Regions from separate parts of the Rhizobium phaseoli genome, predicted to be linked through region 2. Evidence: riboswitches for the same ligand, from Rfam matches in the RefSeq annotation. Region 2 holds a riboswitch; the other holds the start of a gene.

Region 1 (7,311 bases), 1.1 Mb from region 2:
TGCGGCGAACTCCGCCAGATGCTTGCGGAAATCGGCGTTCAGCTGCTCGCCGCGCTCGGGCTTGCCGAGCAGCTTGGAAAGAGCGGCGGTCTCGCTGTAGCTCTCTTCGAGCAGCTCCATATTATAGGCGACGTAAGGCGCGATGTTCTGCAGCTGCGCGGCATTGCCGACCGTATAGCGGCGGATCGCGATGATCAGATCCGGCTTGGCTTCGGAGAGAAGCTCGAGATTGGGCTTGGCGCGCTGGCCGATCTGCTTCATCCCGGCGGTCAGGCCGAGCAGGAAGCCCGGCTCGCGGCCTGCCGTCATATAGGTGCTGGCGACCGGCTTAATGCCGAGCGCGAGCGCGACGTCGTCGGCGAAATAGGAAATCGAGGCAATGCGCTTCGGCTGCGCCGGGACTTCGACGGTCACGCCGCGGTCGTCGACGATCGAGACCGTCTTGTCTTCAGCATGCGCGGCGCCTGCCGCCAGGATTGCGGACATCCCCAGCACGGATAAAAATTTGCGCGTATATCGAGTCATGTTTGCCCCCATTCGATGTGCGCACAGGCTTTAGCCAAAAAAGAGGAGTTTCACAATCATGATTCTCGCCGGAGTTTCACGAAGCGGAGAAGGCCGCGGCCGCGAGTAACCGCCGCATCTGCTGCGCCTTTCGGCAGCATCAGCGCTGAGGTCAATCCTCGGGCAGGGTAAAGACCGCACAAGGATCGGCGATGCCACGCAAGGCGTGTTCTCCGAGCGGCACGAGCGCCGCTGTCGTGTTCGCCGCTACCGCGCCGGAGATCAGCACGCTGCGGCCGAGCGGCTTGCAGAGCCCCTCGAGCCGGCTGACAAGATTGACGGCGGGGCCGATGGCGGTGAAATCCAGCCGGTCGGCCGCACCGATGTTGCCCCACAGGATTTCGCCGAAATGCAGCGCGGCGCCGAAAGGCAGCGGCGTCAGCCCCTGCCCCTGGCGAACCTGGTCGAGATGGGCCATGCCGGCGCGGCTGGCGGCGATGGCCCTCAGCGCCGCCTCGCAGGCATCGCGGTCCCCCTGCGCCTTATCCGCGGCAGGCGTGACGGGGAAGATCGCCAGCACGCCGTCGCCGATGAATTTCAGCACCTCGCCGCCGAAGGCGTGCACGGCACCGGCGACGCGGTCGAACCAGGCATCGAGCGTGGTGATCATTGCGTGCGGCTCCGTCACTTCGGAGAGCGCCGTGAAGTCGCGCAGATCGGCGCAGAGAAGCGCCGCGCGGATGGTTTCGCCGGTGCCGCGCGCAAGCGCCCCCGCCTGCACCCGCGCCGCACTGCGCCGGCCGAGATAGGCTTCGAGCAGGGCGGCCCGCGCCTCCCGTGCCGCAAGGGCGGAGAGCGGGGCGGCGGCAAAGCGCGCCACGTCGCGCAGACGGTCCGCCTCGGCCGGGCCGAAAGCGCCCGTCCCCTTTTCATCGCCGATGCCCGCCCAGCCAAGCAGCGGGTTCTCCGGCGAGGCTCCGATCCTTTCCTCCCATACCGGCCCGAGCCCGGCCAGCCACTCGCGCCCGGCCTCGATGGGCGGGGCCGCGGCGAAGGCGAGCGCCTCGATTACGGCCCCGGTCTCCGCCCGCCAGAGCCAGGTGCGCCGCGCGATGATCGGATGCGGCACCGAAAGCGTCAGCGCGCCGCCGGCAAGCGGCAGACCGTCGCCAAGCAGCCGGCGCCCGAGCTCGGCGAGGAACCGTTCGGGACCGGGCGAGGCAGCGGCCTCGTCAACCAGCCAGGCAAGGGAAAAAGGCAGATCCATAATTTAGGATGACATCGCCGGCAAACCTCCGCAAGCCGACGCTTCCGCGCCCGCCTTCCCCTCGGCTTTCAGGCAACAACACCGTCAAATAATCCGTCACGTCGGTGGAAATCAGAAAAATAACACTTTAAACTTGCGCGGCTTTGATTCCAATGTAATGTCGGTCTCCGCGATTGAGGGGTTGCGATGGGCACGACATTCTGGCCGAAAGATCCGCTGGACGGAAAAGACATGACTCTGCTGACGTCGATCCTGCGGCGCTGGTGCGCGCGCTATGGAATCGAGTTTACGGCGGACGAAAGCCGTCTGAAGGCGAAGGAACTCGTCGAATGGTTCGAATTCGGCGTTAAGGATCCGGCCGAACTCGAAGAGCTGATCGACGGCAAGCACTGGCTTGTCAGCCGGATCTGAACATTGAGGCTCGAAATCTCGTGAAAAGAGGCCGGGCGAGATCGCGCCGGCCTCCATCGACATGCCTCTGATCGAGGCCCTTAATCGTCCCAGCGACGGTCGCGGTCCCAACGCCGCTCCTCGCGCCAGCGCGGACCATCCCAATAGCGGTGATGCCGCCGTTCCCAGCCCCAGCGCGGCGGGCCGCCATAGTAGGCCACCGGCGGCGGGCGTCGCCAGTTCCGCCGGCATTCGCCCCAGCGCGTCAGATGCCAACCGCGACCACAGGCGTAGTCGACCTGTGTGACATTGCTCTGAACTTTGATTGTCCCGGTCGGCATCGCCTCAGCTGTGCCGATCGAGAGGCTGCCAGCGAGCACGGCAGCCGCGATCAAAAGTACCTTCATCGAGAACTCCATTTCAATCCAGCCGCACCGACTCTAGGGCCGCCAAATTGAACCTGCGATGAATTGGGCGTTCATCTTTGCGGCCGCGCCAACCGCGGTCGCGGAGGCCGTCCCTTCAGTGACGAGAGGCCGTTGGACGTTTCGATGCCTTGCAAAAACCCGTTCATGTTCTGCCATAAAACGGATCGGGACCGGGGTCGCGTCCGGCGGCGACTTCGGTCAGCCGGCCGAGATAATGCGCCCAACCTTCCGCATGGCCGGCGCATTGCTCGGCACTCGGCAGACCGCTATGGGTCAGCCGCAGGAGCGTCCCGTCGGGCTGCTCGATCAGATCGATCTCGACCAGGCTCGAGCCCGGCGGCACCACCTCGCTGCCATCCCAGCCGAAACTGTAGGCAAGGCGATGCACCGGCACCACCTCGCGAAACGAGCCGCGCGCAAAGCGGGCGCCGGTGACGTTGACGAGATAGAGACCGCCCGGCTGCGGCTCGACCTGGGCCTCCGTCCCCATCCAGCGCAGGATCTTTTCCGGATCGGTCATCAGCGCGAACACCGCCGCCGGCGGCGCTGCGATATGCGCTTCGCGGTGAACGACGAAAGCTTCCGGCATGTCTCCCTCCCGTGGTGCGATGGCCTGCCCGCCTCATGCGGGACGGCGTGTCATGCTGGTTTGGCGTGAGCCCTCCTGGAAGGTAGGGGGAAGTGCGCGCTCAGCAAGACCTTCGGCTGAGGCCGCGCAACTCCCTTGCCTTTATTGGCGGGATTGCACGCTCAAGGCCTGGAATGATGGAGGTTGGGGGCCACCGCGGGTCTTCGACGACGAAACCCTATTGCCAGCCTCTCGCCTTGCCCCTATTGTCCGCGCCGTTCTCAGGGCGGGGTGGAAGTCCCTACCGGCGGTATGCAGTTTCAATTGCGAGCCCGCGAGCGCCTTCCATAAGGAAGGGTCAGCAGATCAGGTGAGATGCCTGAGCCGACGGTCATAGTCCGGATGAAAGAGAACGTGCGTTCCTGCTGCCCTCCCCGGCTGCCGGCGAACGTTCGTGATCGCCTTGGGTGACGTGTCTGTACGCCAAAGGAGATTACCATGACACCCACCCGTTATGCCTTCGTCAAAGCCGGCTGGCACGCCGATATCGTCGACCGTGCGCTCGAAGGTTTCCAGCAGCTTATTCCAGCTGAGCAGATCGACGTGTTCGATGTACCCGGCGCCTTCGAAATGCCGCTGCTGTCGCGTGATCTTGCCGCCACCGGCCGCTACAGCGCCGTCATCGCCGCCGCCTTCGTCGTCGACGGCGGAATTTACCGCCACGAATTCGTCGCCCAGGCCGTTGTCGACGGGCTGATGCGCGCCGGCATGGATACCGGCGTGCCGGTGCTGTCCGTTTCGCTGACGCCACATCAGTATCAGGAGACGGAACACCACACCCAGATCTACCGCGCGCACTTCGTCGAGAAGGGCCGCGAGGCGGCGCGGGCCGCCCTCATGATCGGCAAGACGCGCGCCGCTCTCGCCGCATAACCGCGGCGCGACGAACAGAAGGCGGCGGCGACAGCGCCCGCCGCCTCGCTGCGAGACCGCAGATACCCGCCACCCCAGACGGAAGAATTGATTCGACGCCCTCGCCGCGCTGTGATCCACTCGACCCCGACATGTATCGCCATTCTTAATGCGTCCAAACCTCAAGGAGCTGAAGATGAGCAATGCAATGCGCAGTGAACCCCCCATCGCAAATCCGAAAACGCGGCCTGTCGATACCAAGCTCGAGGTGGTCGTCATCCCCGTCTCCGATGTCGACCGCGCCAAACGTTTCTATGACGGCTTGGGCTGGCGGCTCGACGCCGACTTCACCAATGATGCCGATTTCCGGGTGATCCAGTTTACGCCACCGGGCTCCGGCTGCGCGATCATCTTCGGCAAGAACATCACCGCTGCGGCGCCCGGCTCCGCCCAGGGCCTTTATCTTGTCGTCTCCGACATCGACGCCGCCCGCCGCGATCTGATCGCCCGCGGCGTCGAGGTCAGCGACGTGTTTCATGACGCATCAGGCGTCTATGCCGGCAAGGACGAACCTTATCTCTTCGGACGGCTGAGGATCGCAGGCCGTGATCCCGAGCATCGCAGCTACCGCTCCTTCGCTTCCTTCAAGGATCCCGACGGCAACGGCTGGCTGTTCCAGGAAGTCACCACGCGACTGCCGGGACGCATCGATGCCGACGAGACGGCCTTCTCCACGTCGAGCGACCTGGCGTCTGCCCTGCGCCGCGCCGCCGCCGCCCACGGCGAACACGAGAAACGCAACGGCGGCAAGCACGACGAGAACTGGCCGGACTGGTATGCCGAATATATGGTCAACGAACAGGCCGGCAAGGAACTGCCGCTATAGGTGGGTCCAATAATACTTGCGGTTATCTAACGCCCCCTATGGGAGCGGCATCCTCCGGCGTCCCTCGTCCAGAGGCCCGCCAGCCAAAGGCGGAGCCTCGGCCCGCCGGCATCACCGCTCGAAAAACTCCCGCCACTGTTTCTCCCCGATCAGGCAGTCGGTGGCCGGCTCCGTGCCGGCGATCGGCTGTACCGTTGCCGGGGCAGACAGGCCGCTGATCTCCATCACCAACTTGCGGCGCACGGCGACGGCAAAGTCCTCGATCTTGCGGACCGGCAGCACGAAGGCGCCGGGGCCGCCGATGACGCAGTCGGCATAATATTTGTCCAGCCCGTCAGGCACATCGGAAGGCCGCAGCATGAGGGCGAGACCGTTGATGACCATGCCTGACGCCACCGCCTTGTCGCGGACGGGGGTGACGGGATTGCCGGAATTATTCGGACCGTCGCCGGAAACATCGATCACCTCCCGCCTCCCGCGGAAGGGGCTGGCAATGATCATGCTGACGCCCTGGGTAATCGCGGTGGAGATCGACGTGCGTCGCTGCGTGGCGATCGGCCGAGCGTCGATCCTGTCGGCAAAGGCGATAGCATCCTGCTCCGTCGCGATCACCTGCCAGTCGATCACCGAACCCTGGACGACATAACCCGCCCATTCAAAATAGCTGATGGCAATGCGGCCGGTGAGCCCGCCCCTCACCGCGTCGATGAATTCCTTGTGTTTCAGCGCTTCGACATAACCGTCGCGCTGGATGCCGATCTCTTCGAAATCCATCGACCGCGAAGTGTCGACGGCAAGCACCAGCGTCACGTCGACCTCGTTTGCCGCAGCCTGCGCCGTCGGCACGACACCGGAAAGACCCATGAGCACCGCAAGCGACGTCAGCATCGGCAGATCCCCGCGCCATTCTCAAGCCGGCAGACTGTACCACAGCTTGATCGGGGCCGGCCGCGCCGCCACGCGTTGAGCTTCAATTTTCGGTGATGGCACTCGGCTTTCTGAAGTTGTCGCGATCGGTCGCCTCCGATGATGCGTCGCGTGCATCCTTCAGGTCCCTTTTCCGAGCACCCCTCTCGCAACGCCAATCCCGCGATCTCAGTGCAATGGCAGCCACAAGGGGCTTTTCCACGCCTTCAGGGCATCGAGGAAGACCTGCAGCCGCAGGGGCAGGAAGCGGCGAGTGGGATAGACGGCGTGCACGAAGATTTCCGGTGACGACCAGTCCGGCAGCACGCGGACGAGCTCGCCTCTTCGGATCTGCTCGTCGCAATAGGTCGAAGGCAGGAGTCCGATGCCGTGGCCGCGATAAGTGAAGGCGCTGACCGCATCGAAATCGCGGCTCGATATCGGCCCCGATACGCGCAGATCCACCGATTTGCGGCCGCTGACGAGATGCCATTCGCCCTCACCGTTGCGGCCGTTCAGGAGCACGCATCGATGATCCTCAAGGTCCTCCGGCTTCGAAGGAGGCGCCCTGCCCTTGAGATAGTCCGGAGCGGCAACCAGATAGCGCACGCTCTTGCCGAGCCGCTGTGCGACGATGGTGGAATCCTTCAGTTCGCCGAAGCGGATGCCCAGGTCGATATTCTCCGCGACCAGATCGAGGAACAGATTGGTGACGAAAAGATCGATCTGTATCTCGGGGAAAACTTTTAGGAAATCGGAGATGAATTCGTAGAAGACCTCCTGGCCGAAGATAACGGGCACGGAGATCTTCAGGAGACCTTCCGGCTTCCTCTGCGTTTCGGTCAGCGCCTGCTCGGCATCGAGGAGATGGGAAAGCGGCTCGCTGCATCTGTTGTAATAGGCCCGGCCCTGCGCGGTGAGGCTAAGCTTGCGGGTGGTCCGCTGTATCAGCGTCACGCCAAGCTGCTCCTCGAGCGAGGTTACCTTGCGGCTGACGGTTGAAACAGGCATGCCGAGCGAATGGGCCGCGCGGCTGAAGCTGCCATACTGCGCCACCTTGACGAAAACAGCGATGTCATTGAGATCGGCCATGCTCCTATTTTTGCATTGATGCAAAAGAGAATCCAGATATTTCCATCTAATCGAGCAGTGCGGTTTTCGCCATATTCACCTTGCGAAAACAATCAACAACCCGATGGCGGCGCGATCGCAGCGGCCCCATCTCGAGCGACCCCGCCTGTGCATGGCCCGCGTTGCCCGAACCAGATCAATGGAGTTCAACATGACCAAGCAAAAGACTGTCATCGTCACGGGCGCCTCCCAGGGTATCGGAGCAGGCCTCGTCAACGCCTTCGTAGAGCGCGGCTACAACGTCGTCGCCACCTCGCGCCAGGTCAGCGCCTCGGATGCTCTCGAAGCTTCCGACAGGCTGGCCCTTGTCGACGGCGAC
Region 2 (7,311 bases):
TTTTCCTGCAGCGTCAGGGCGATCTCGTTCAGGCCGTTGAAGGCGACGAATTCCGGCTCCGTGTCCTCAGGGCCAACGCCGGCGAGGCCGGTCAGCGCCACGTGCTTGATGGTGCCGCAATCGACCGTGCCGTTCTTGACGTGGAAGACGACGAGGTCGCCGGCCGGCATCTGCGGGATCTTGCCGTCATTGACGTCTTCGTCACGCTCGTTTTCGATGGCGATGGCGCCGAGCGTCCTGTCCTTGTTGAGAGCGATCGAATCCGGCTGGCCGCCAAGGTCGCAGGTGTTCTCAATCTTCTTCGTCGCCACGTCGACGATCGCCAGACGGCCCGATGGCTTCGCCTTGCTCTCGGAGGTATTGACGGCGACGAGCGCCTTGCCGGCGCTCGAGGTGACCGATGTCGGCTCGCCGTCCATCATCAGCGCGCCGCCTGATTTCGGCGCCTTGGCGTCGGTGATGTCGATGAAGCCGATCGCGCCGAGCGGGCTGTCGCTGTAGATCAGCGTCTTGCCGTCGTCGGTCGCGGTGATGATTTCGGCCGATGTCGGCGTGAGCTTATCCTTGTCAGCAGGCAGGTTCTGCGCGACCGGGTAAGAGGCGATACGGTTGAAAACCGGTTCGGCCGCGGCCGGGAAGGCAACGGATGCGAGAAGCACGGCAGCAAGCGCTGCCTTGCGCGATGAAAATGTCATGACATCCCCCAAGTGTGTCGAACATTCGAAACAAGGATTTTTTGCGGGAGCGGCATGACAGAGGCATGACAGAAGCGGCATTTTGTACCTGACAAATTCAGGCGAGTTTCCGCTCCTTGCGCATCTCGTTGCGCATGATGAAGAGCGAAGCGGAAAGGATGAGGGCGGCTCCGAGCCAAAGATAACCGGCCGGCGCATAGCCGAAGAACAGCCAGCCGGCGAGCACATTCAGCGGCAGCTTCAGATCGTCGAAGGGCTGCACATAGGCGGCGTCGGCGCTGGCATAGGCAAGTGTCAGCAGATATTGCGCCACAACCGTCAGGAGGCCTGCCAGAAGGAAGAGAGCAAGCGTCGCGCCCATCGGCACGGCAAAGCCCGCCGCAAGCGCCAGTCCGCCGTTGATCGGCGTCAGCAGCACCAGCAGCCAGACGGTGATCGTCTCCGGCTTCTCAATGCCGGTCAGGCTCTTGGTGATCAGTGAAGAGGCGCCCCAGAGCAGAGCGGAGAGCACGGGCAGCAAGGCTGCCCAGGTGAAGCTGTCGGACCATGGCTGCAGGATGATCATCGCTCCGGCAAAGCCGACAGCGGTTGCCGCCCAACGGGCGCCGCCGACGCGCTCGCCGAGAAACAGGCGGGCGCCGAGGATGATGAAGAAAGGCGAGGTCATGACCAGCGCAATCGCTTGCCAGATCGGCACCGCGGCAAGGCTGGAAACCCATGCCTCGACGCCGAGTGCGGCAAGGACCACGCGCACGACATGCCGCCAGGGATAGTTGGTGCGCATCGATGAGAGGCCGGCCTTGCGCAGGAAGGGCAAGGAGAAAAGGAAGGCGAAGGCATATTGCCAGAAGGCTGCCGAGGCCGGGGGAAAGGCGAGCTTCATGGTCAGCCACTGGGTGACGACGTTGAGGAGCGAAAAGGCCACGCCTCCAAGCACCATGAAGGTTGCGCCGGCAAGGGCGCGGGATTGCGAGACTGCAAAGGAATTCTGATTCATGTCTTTCATCCGAAACCAGGACCAACACAAATCAGGACGCAACGAGCGACAGCACGCTGACGCTGGCAGTCCCCTGCCCCGCACGCGGCCATGCTCATCCTCTTCCATCCGGACTTTGACCGTCGGCTCCGGAATCGCACCGGATCTGCTGACCCCTCCCAAGCGTCGGCTTGGGAAAGCGCTCGCGGGCTCGGGCCGCAACCCTTACCGCCGGTGGGGAGTTTCACCCCGCCCTGAGAACAGAAATGTCGTAGATCAAAGGCCGGAAGGCGGCAAGGGCCACTCACGCAAAAGGCCCGGCGAAGCAAAAGGCTCGCAAAGCAAAAGGGGTCCGGCAATGCCGAACCCCTTCCAAATCCTGCGCAGCCGGTCTCGTTTACGGCTGGCGGATAATCTCAGATCAGCCGTTGACGGCGTCCTTCAGGCCCTTGCCGGGCGTGAACTTCGGCACGTTGCGAGCCGGAATGTCGACTTCAGCGCCGGTGGACGGGTTGCGGCCCTTCGATGCTGCGCGATGAGAAACGGTGAAGCTGCCGAACCCTGCGAGGCGGATGTCGCCCTTGTTCTTGAGTTCAGCCTGGACAACGTCGAAAACCGCGTCGACAGCGGAAGCCGCGTCAGACTTCGTCAGTCCTGCCTTTTCGGCCACTGCGGACACGAGTTCATTCTTGTTCATGTTTCCACCCCTTTCTAAATGGTATGAAACGACTCAAATGTAAGCTAGGCGCAGAATAGGTTTCATCAGGCCCGCCGGGAACCCAAAAGCCCTGCAAATCAAGGAAAAGCAAGCGTCTCCATGACGTTTTCACAAAAAAGGCTGGCGTTTCCGCCAGCCTTTTGGCGTCTTTTGCGCCAAATGGGCATAAATGTGGCAAGCGCCACTCAATGCGCTATGGTTGCGCCCGTGTCATCAAGGCCTTCGACCGATGTGATCACAGGCGTTTCCACCGTGCCGTCCCACTCGATCGGCTCGGGCCGGCGGATCAGCGCATGCTTGATCACCTCGCCCATGCGGGAGACCGGAATGATCTCCATGCTGTTCTTCACGTTGTCAGGAATCTCCGCCAGGTCCTTGGCGTTTTCCTCCGGAATCAGCACCTTCTTGATGCCGCCGCGAAGCGCTGCGAGCAGCTTTTCCTTGAGACCGCCGATCGGCAACACACGGCCGCGAAGGGTGATTTCACCGGTCATGGCCACGTGTTTATTGACCGGAATGCCGGTCATGATCGAAACGATGGCGGTCGCCATGGCGACACCGGCCGAGGGGCCATCCTTCGGCGTCGCGCCTTCCGGCACGTGCACGTGGATGTCGTTCTTTTCGAACATCGGCGGCTCGATGCCGAAATCGACGGCGCGCGAGCGGACATAGGAGGCCGCTGCCGAGATCGATTCCTTCATCACGTCCTTCAGATTGCCGGTGACCGTCATGCGGCCCTTGCCCGGCATCATCACGCCTTCGATGGTCAGCAGTTCGCCGCCGACTTCCGTCCAGGCCAGGCCGGTGACGACGCCGACCTGATCCTCGCCCTCGGCTTCGCCGTGGCGGAAGCGGGGGACGCCCAGGTAATCGGCGATGTTGGCGGCCGTCACGTGAACGGACTTCGTCTTGCCCTTGATGATCTCGGTGACCGCCTTGCGGGCGAGCTTCATCAATTCGCGTTCGAAGCTGCGGACACCGGCTTCACGGGTATACTGCTGGCTGATCGCCATCAGGGCGTCGTCGCTGACCGAGAATTCCTCCGGCTGCAATGCATGTTCCTTGATGGCCTTCGGCAGCAGGTGCCGCTTGGCGATCTCGCGCTTTTCATCCTCGGTGTAGCCGGCGATACGGATGATTTCCATGCGGTCCATCAGCGGCGCCGGAATGTTCAGCGTGTTCGCCGTCGTGATGAACATCACGTCGGACAGGTCGTATTCGACTTCCAGGTAATGGTCCATGAAGGTCGAGTTCTGCGCCGGATCGAGCACCTCGAGCAAGGCCGAAGACGGATCACCGCGATAGTCCTGGCCGAGCTTGTCGATCTCGTCGAGCAGGAAGAGCGGGTTGGACTTCTTGGCCTTCTTCATCGACTGGATGACCTTGCCGGGCATCGAGCCGATATAGGTGCGGCGGTGACCGCGGATTTCGGCTTCGTCGCGAACGCCGCCAAGCGCCATGCGGACATACTCACGGCCGGTCGCCTTGGCGATCGACTGGGCGAGCGAGGTCTTGCCGACACCAGGAGGGCCGACGAGGCACAGGATCGGGCCCTTGATCTTGGTGGCGCGGGCCTGCACGGCCAGATATTCGACGATGCGCTCCTTGACCTTGTCGAGACCGAAGTGATCGGCTTCGAGGATCTTTTCGGCATTGTTGAGATCGGCCTTGATCTTCGACTTCTTGCCCCACGGAATGCCGAGCAGCCAGTCCAGATAGTTGCGCACGACGGTGGCTTCGGCCGACATCGGGCTCATCTGACGCAGCTTCTTCAGCTCCGCATCGGCCTTTTCACGGGCCTCCTTGGACAGTTTGGTCTTGGCGATGCGCTCTTCCAGTTCGCTCATCTCGTCGCGGCCTTCCTCGCCGTCGCCGAGCTCCTTCTGGATCGCCTTCATCTGCTCATTGAGGTAATATTCGCGCTGGGTCTTTTCCATCTGGCGCTTGACGCGCGAGCGGATGCGCTTTTCGACCTGCAGGACCGAGATCTCGCCTTCCATGAAGCCGAGAGCCTTTTCGAGACGCTGCTTGACGCTGGTGGTTTCCAGCATCTCCTGCTTCTCGGTGATCTTGATCGACAGGTGCGATGCGACCGTATCGGCGAGCTTGGAATAGTCGTCGATCTGGCTGGCAGCGCCGACCACTTCGGGGGAAATCTTCTTGTTGAGCTTCACATAGCTCTCGAATTCGGAAACGACCGAGCGCGACAAAGCTTCCAGCTCGACCGGATCGTCGTGGGGCTCCTCGAGCACATGGCCGAGCGCCTCGTAGAAATCCTCGCGGCTGGTATAGGTATCGATCTCGGCGCGCGCGCGGCCTTCGACGAGAACCTTGACGGTGCCGTCGGGCAGCTTCAGGAGCTGCAGCACATTGGCCACCGTGCCGACATTGTGAATCGCCGAAGGGTCCGGATCATCGTCGCTGGCGTTGATCTGCGTCACCAGCATGATCTGTTTGTCCGAGCCCATGACCTCTTCGAGCGCACGGATCGATTTTTCCCGTCCGACGAACAGCGGCACGATCATATGCGGGAACACCACGATGTCGCGCAAAGGCAAAACAGGGTAGGCAGTGCTGCTCGCTACAGACGTTTTCTTCGTCATTTTTTTGTCCTTTCCATCGTCCCGTTACCGGGCTCTCTGCACGGCCGCTTGGGACCGGCCGGCTCTCACTTGGCTCTACAAGTGGAGGTTCTCACTACGCTTTTCAAGCCACGCTAACGCCCGCGTTCCCCGGATGTGACAGCTTTATTACAACGGAACGCCAACACTATGAAGCCCGTGGCTGGACCGGCGCTTACCACTTCCGACCAGGCTAAAATACAACGCCAGCAACAGGCTTACGAGATCATCGCATCATTGCCAAGCATGACCCTTGCACAACATCGGCAAAGGCATATCCGGTCCCCACCGCAAATACTAACAGCGCCTCGCATGGTTTTTCAAATAGAAAGGGGCCTGCCAATGGCAAGCCCCCAAAAGAATCGTGCGAAAGTCCAAGGTCACGCCGACGCGTTGGCCTTTTCTTCCTGGCGATCGGCATAGATGTAAAGCGGACGGGCCGAACCGCGCACCACTTCCTCGGAGATGACGACCTCGCGCACGCCTTCCAGCGTCGGCAGTTCGAACATCGTGTCGAGCAGGATCTTCTCCATGATCGAGCGAAGACCGCGGGCGCCGGTCTTGCGCACGATCGCCTTGCGGGCGATTTCGCGCAGCGCGTCCTCGTGGAAGGTCAGTTCGACGTCTTCCATCTCGAACAGGCGCTGGTACTGCTTGATCAGCGCGTTCTTCGGCTCGGACAGGATCTGGATCAGCGCATCCTCGTCGAGATCCTCGAGCGTCGCCAGAACCGGCAGACGGCCGATGAATTCCGGGATGAGGCCGAACTTGACCAGATCTTCTGGCTCCAGTTCGCGCAGGACTTCGCCGACCCGGCGATCGTCCTGGGCCTTGACGGTCGCACCGAAGCCGATCGAGGTCTTCTCGCCGCGGGCGGAGATGATCTTGTCGAGGCCGGCGAAAGCGCCGCCGCAGATGAACAGGATGTTCGTCGTGTCGACCTGCAGGAATTCCTGCTGCGGGTGCTTGCGGCCGCCCTGCGGCGGGACGGAAGCGACCGTGCCTTCCATGATCTTCAGAAGCGCCTGCTGCACGCCCTCGCCCGAGACGTCGCGGGTGATCGACGGATTGTCGGACTTGCGCGAAATCTTGTCGACTTCGTCGATGTAGACGATGCCGCGCTGGGCGCGCTCGACATTGTAGTCAGCCGCCTGCAAGAGCTTGAGGATGATGTTTTCGACGTCCTCACCGACATAGCCGGCTTCGGTCAGCGTCGTCGCATCGGCCATGGTGAAGGGAACGTCGATGATGCGGGCGAGCGTCTGGGCAAGATAGGTCTTGCCGCAGCCGGTCGGGCCGACAAGCATGATGTTCGACTTCGCCAGCTCGACTTCGCCGTTCTTGGAGGCGTGCGCCAGGCGCTTGTAATGGTTGTGAACGGCGACCGACAGGATCTTCTTTGCCTGGCGCTGGCCGATGACATATTCGTCGAGGACCTTGATGATGTCCTGGGGCGTCGGAACGCCGTCGCGGGACTTGACCATCGAGGACTTGTTTTCCTCGCGGATGATGTCCATGCACAATTCGACGCATTCATCGCAGATGAAGACGGTCGGTCCGGCAATCAGTTTCCGGACTTCGTGCTGGCTCTTTCCGCAGAACGAACAATAGAGGGTATTCTTGCTGTCGCCGCCGTTGCTGCCGCTGACCTTGCTCATATCATTTTCCTTCCAGCACGCCGCATTTCAAGGCGAAATCGCGGTCCACTCTATCAGCTCCTGGCGGCACTCCGTTTCCGGAGCCTTTGCCGAGAAGGGCTTCAGGGGCTACGAACCGGTCCCAATCAACCATGTCCAGGTTCCGGCGGCAACGAATCCCCTTCGAATGCCAAATGCTATGTCATAAAAATTCAACATAGCATTAAAGCTACTATTAGCGTCTTCGCCGCCAGATGAAAGCCTTGTTCGATCACAAATGAGATAGAACTGTGGCGGCAAAAACACCATCCCAATTAATTACTAGGCCTGCTCGCCTTCCATCTCGAGGCGCGACGTCAGAACCTTGTCGATCACGCCCCAGCCCTGGGCCTCGTCCGCATCCATGAAATGGTCACGATCGAGGGTCTTTTCAACTTCCTCATAGGTGCGGCCGGTGTGCTTGACATAGACCTCGTTCAGGCGGCGCTTCATCTTGAGGATGTCGCGGGCGTGGCGCTCGATGTCCGAGGCCTGGCCCTGGAAGCCGCCCGAGGGCTGGTGCACCATGATGCGGGAATTCGGCGTGGCGAAGCGCATGTCCTTGTGGCCGGCTGCCAGCAGCAGCGATCCCATGGACGCGGCCTGGCCGATGCAGAGCGTCGAA

Evidence for each region. A riboswitch is a leader RNA that binds a small molecule or an ion and turns the genes downstream of it on or off. The one in region 2 is predicted to bind FMN.
Region 1: linked by a shared signal. The riboswitch ahead of AMC88_RS13765 (6,7-dimethyl-8-ribityllumazine synthase) and the one ahead of AMC88_RS08175 (DMT family transporter) in region 2 are both predicted to bind FMN.

What each region holds. Positions count from the first base shown of each region.
Region 1 covers NZ_CP013532.1:2,825,252-2,832,562, forward strand. The annotation lists gene AMC88_RS13740 (ABC transporter substrate-binding protein) at 1-525, opposite strand, end outside; gene AMC88_RS13745 (adenylate/guanylate cyclase domain-containing protein) at 677-1,771, opposite strand; gene AMC88_RS13750 (hypothetical protein) at 1,958-2,182, shown strand; gene AMC88_RS13755 (GCG_CRPN prefix-to-repeats domain-containing protein) at 2,263-2,568, opposite strand; gene AMC88_RS13760 (SRPBCC family protein) at 2,732-3,178, opposite strand; FMN riboswitch at 3,431-3,575, shown strand; gene AMC88_RS13765 (6,7-dimethyl-8-ribityllumazine synthase) at 3,656-4,090, shown strand; gene AMC88_RS13770 (VOC family protein) at 4,266-4,955, shown strand; gene AMC88_RS13775 (DUF1194 domain-containing protein) at 5,067-5,843, opposite strand; gene AMC88_RS13780 (LysR family transcriptional regulator) at 6,051-6,953, opposite strand; gene AMC88_RS13785 (SDR family NAD(P)-dependent oxidoreductase) at 7,144-7,311, shown strand, end outside.
Region 2 covers NZ_CP013532.1:1,678,198-1,685,508, reverse strand. The annotation lists gene AMC88_RS08180 (esterase-like activity of phytase family protein) at 1-695, opposite strand, end outside; gene AMC88_RS08175 (DMT family transporter) at 793-1,701, opposite strand; FMN riboswitch at 1,785-1,937, opposite strand; gene hupB (DNA-binding protein HupB) at 2,093-2,368, opposite strand; gene lon (endopeptidase La) at 2,575-4,992, opposite strand; gene clpX (ATP-dependent Clp protease ATP-binding subunit ClpX) at 5,391-6,668, opposite strand; gene clpP (ATP-dependent Clp endopeptidase proteolytic subunit ClpP) at 6,969-7,311, opposite strand, start outside.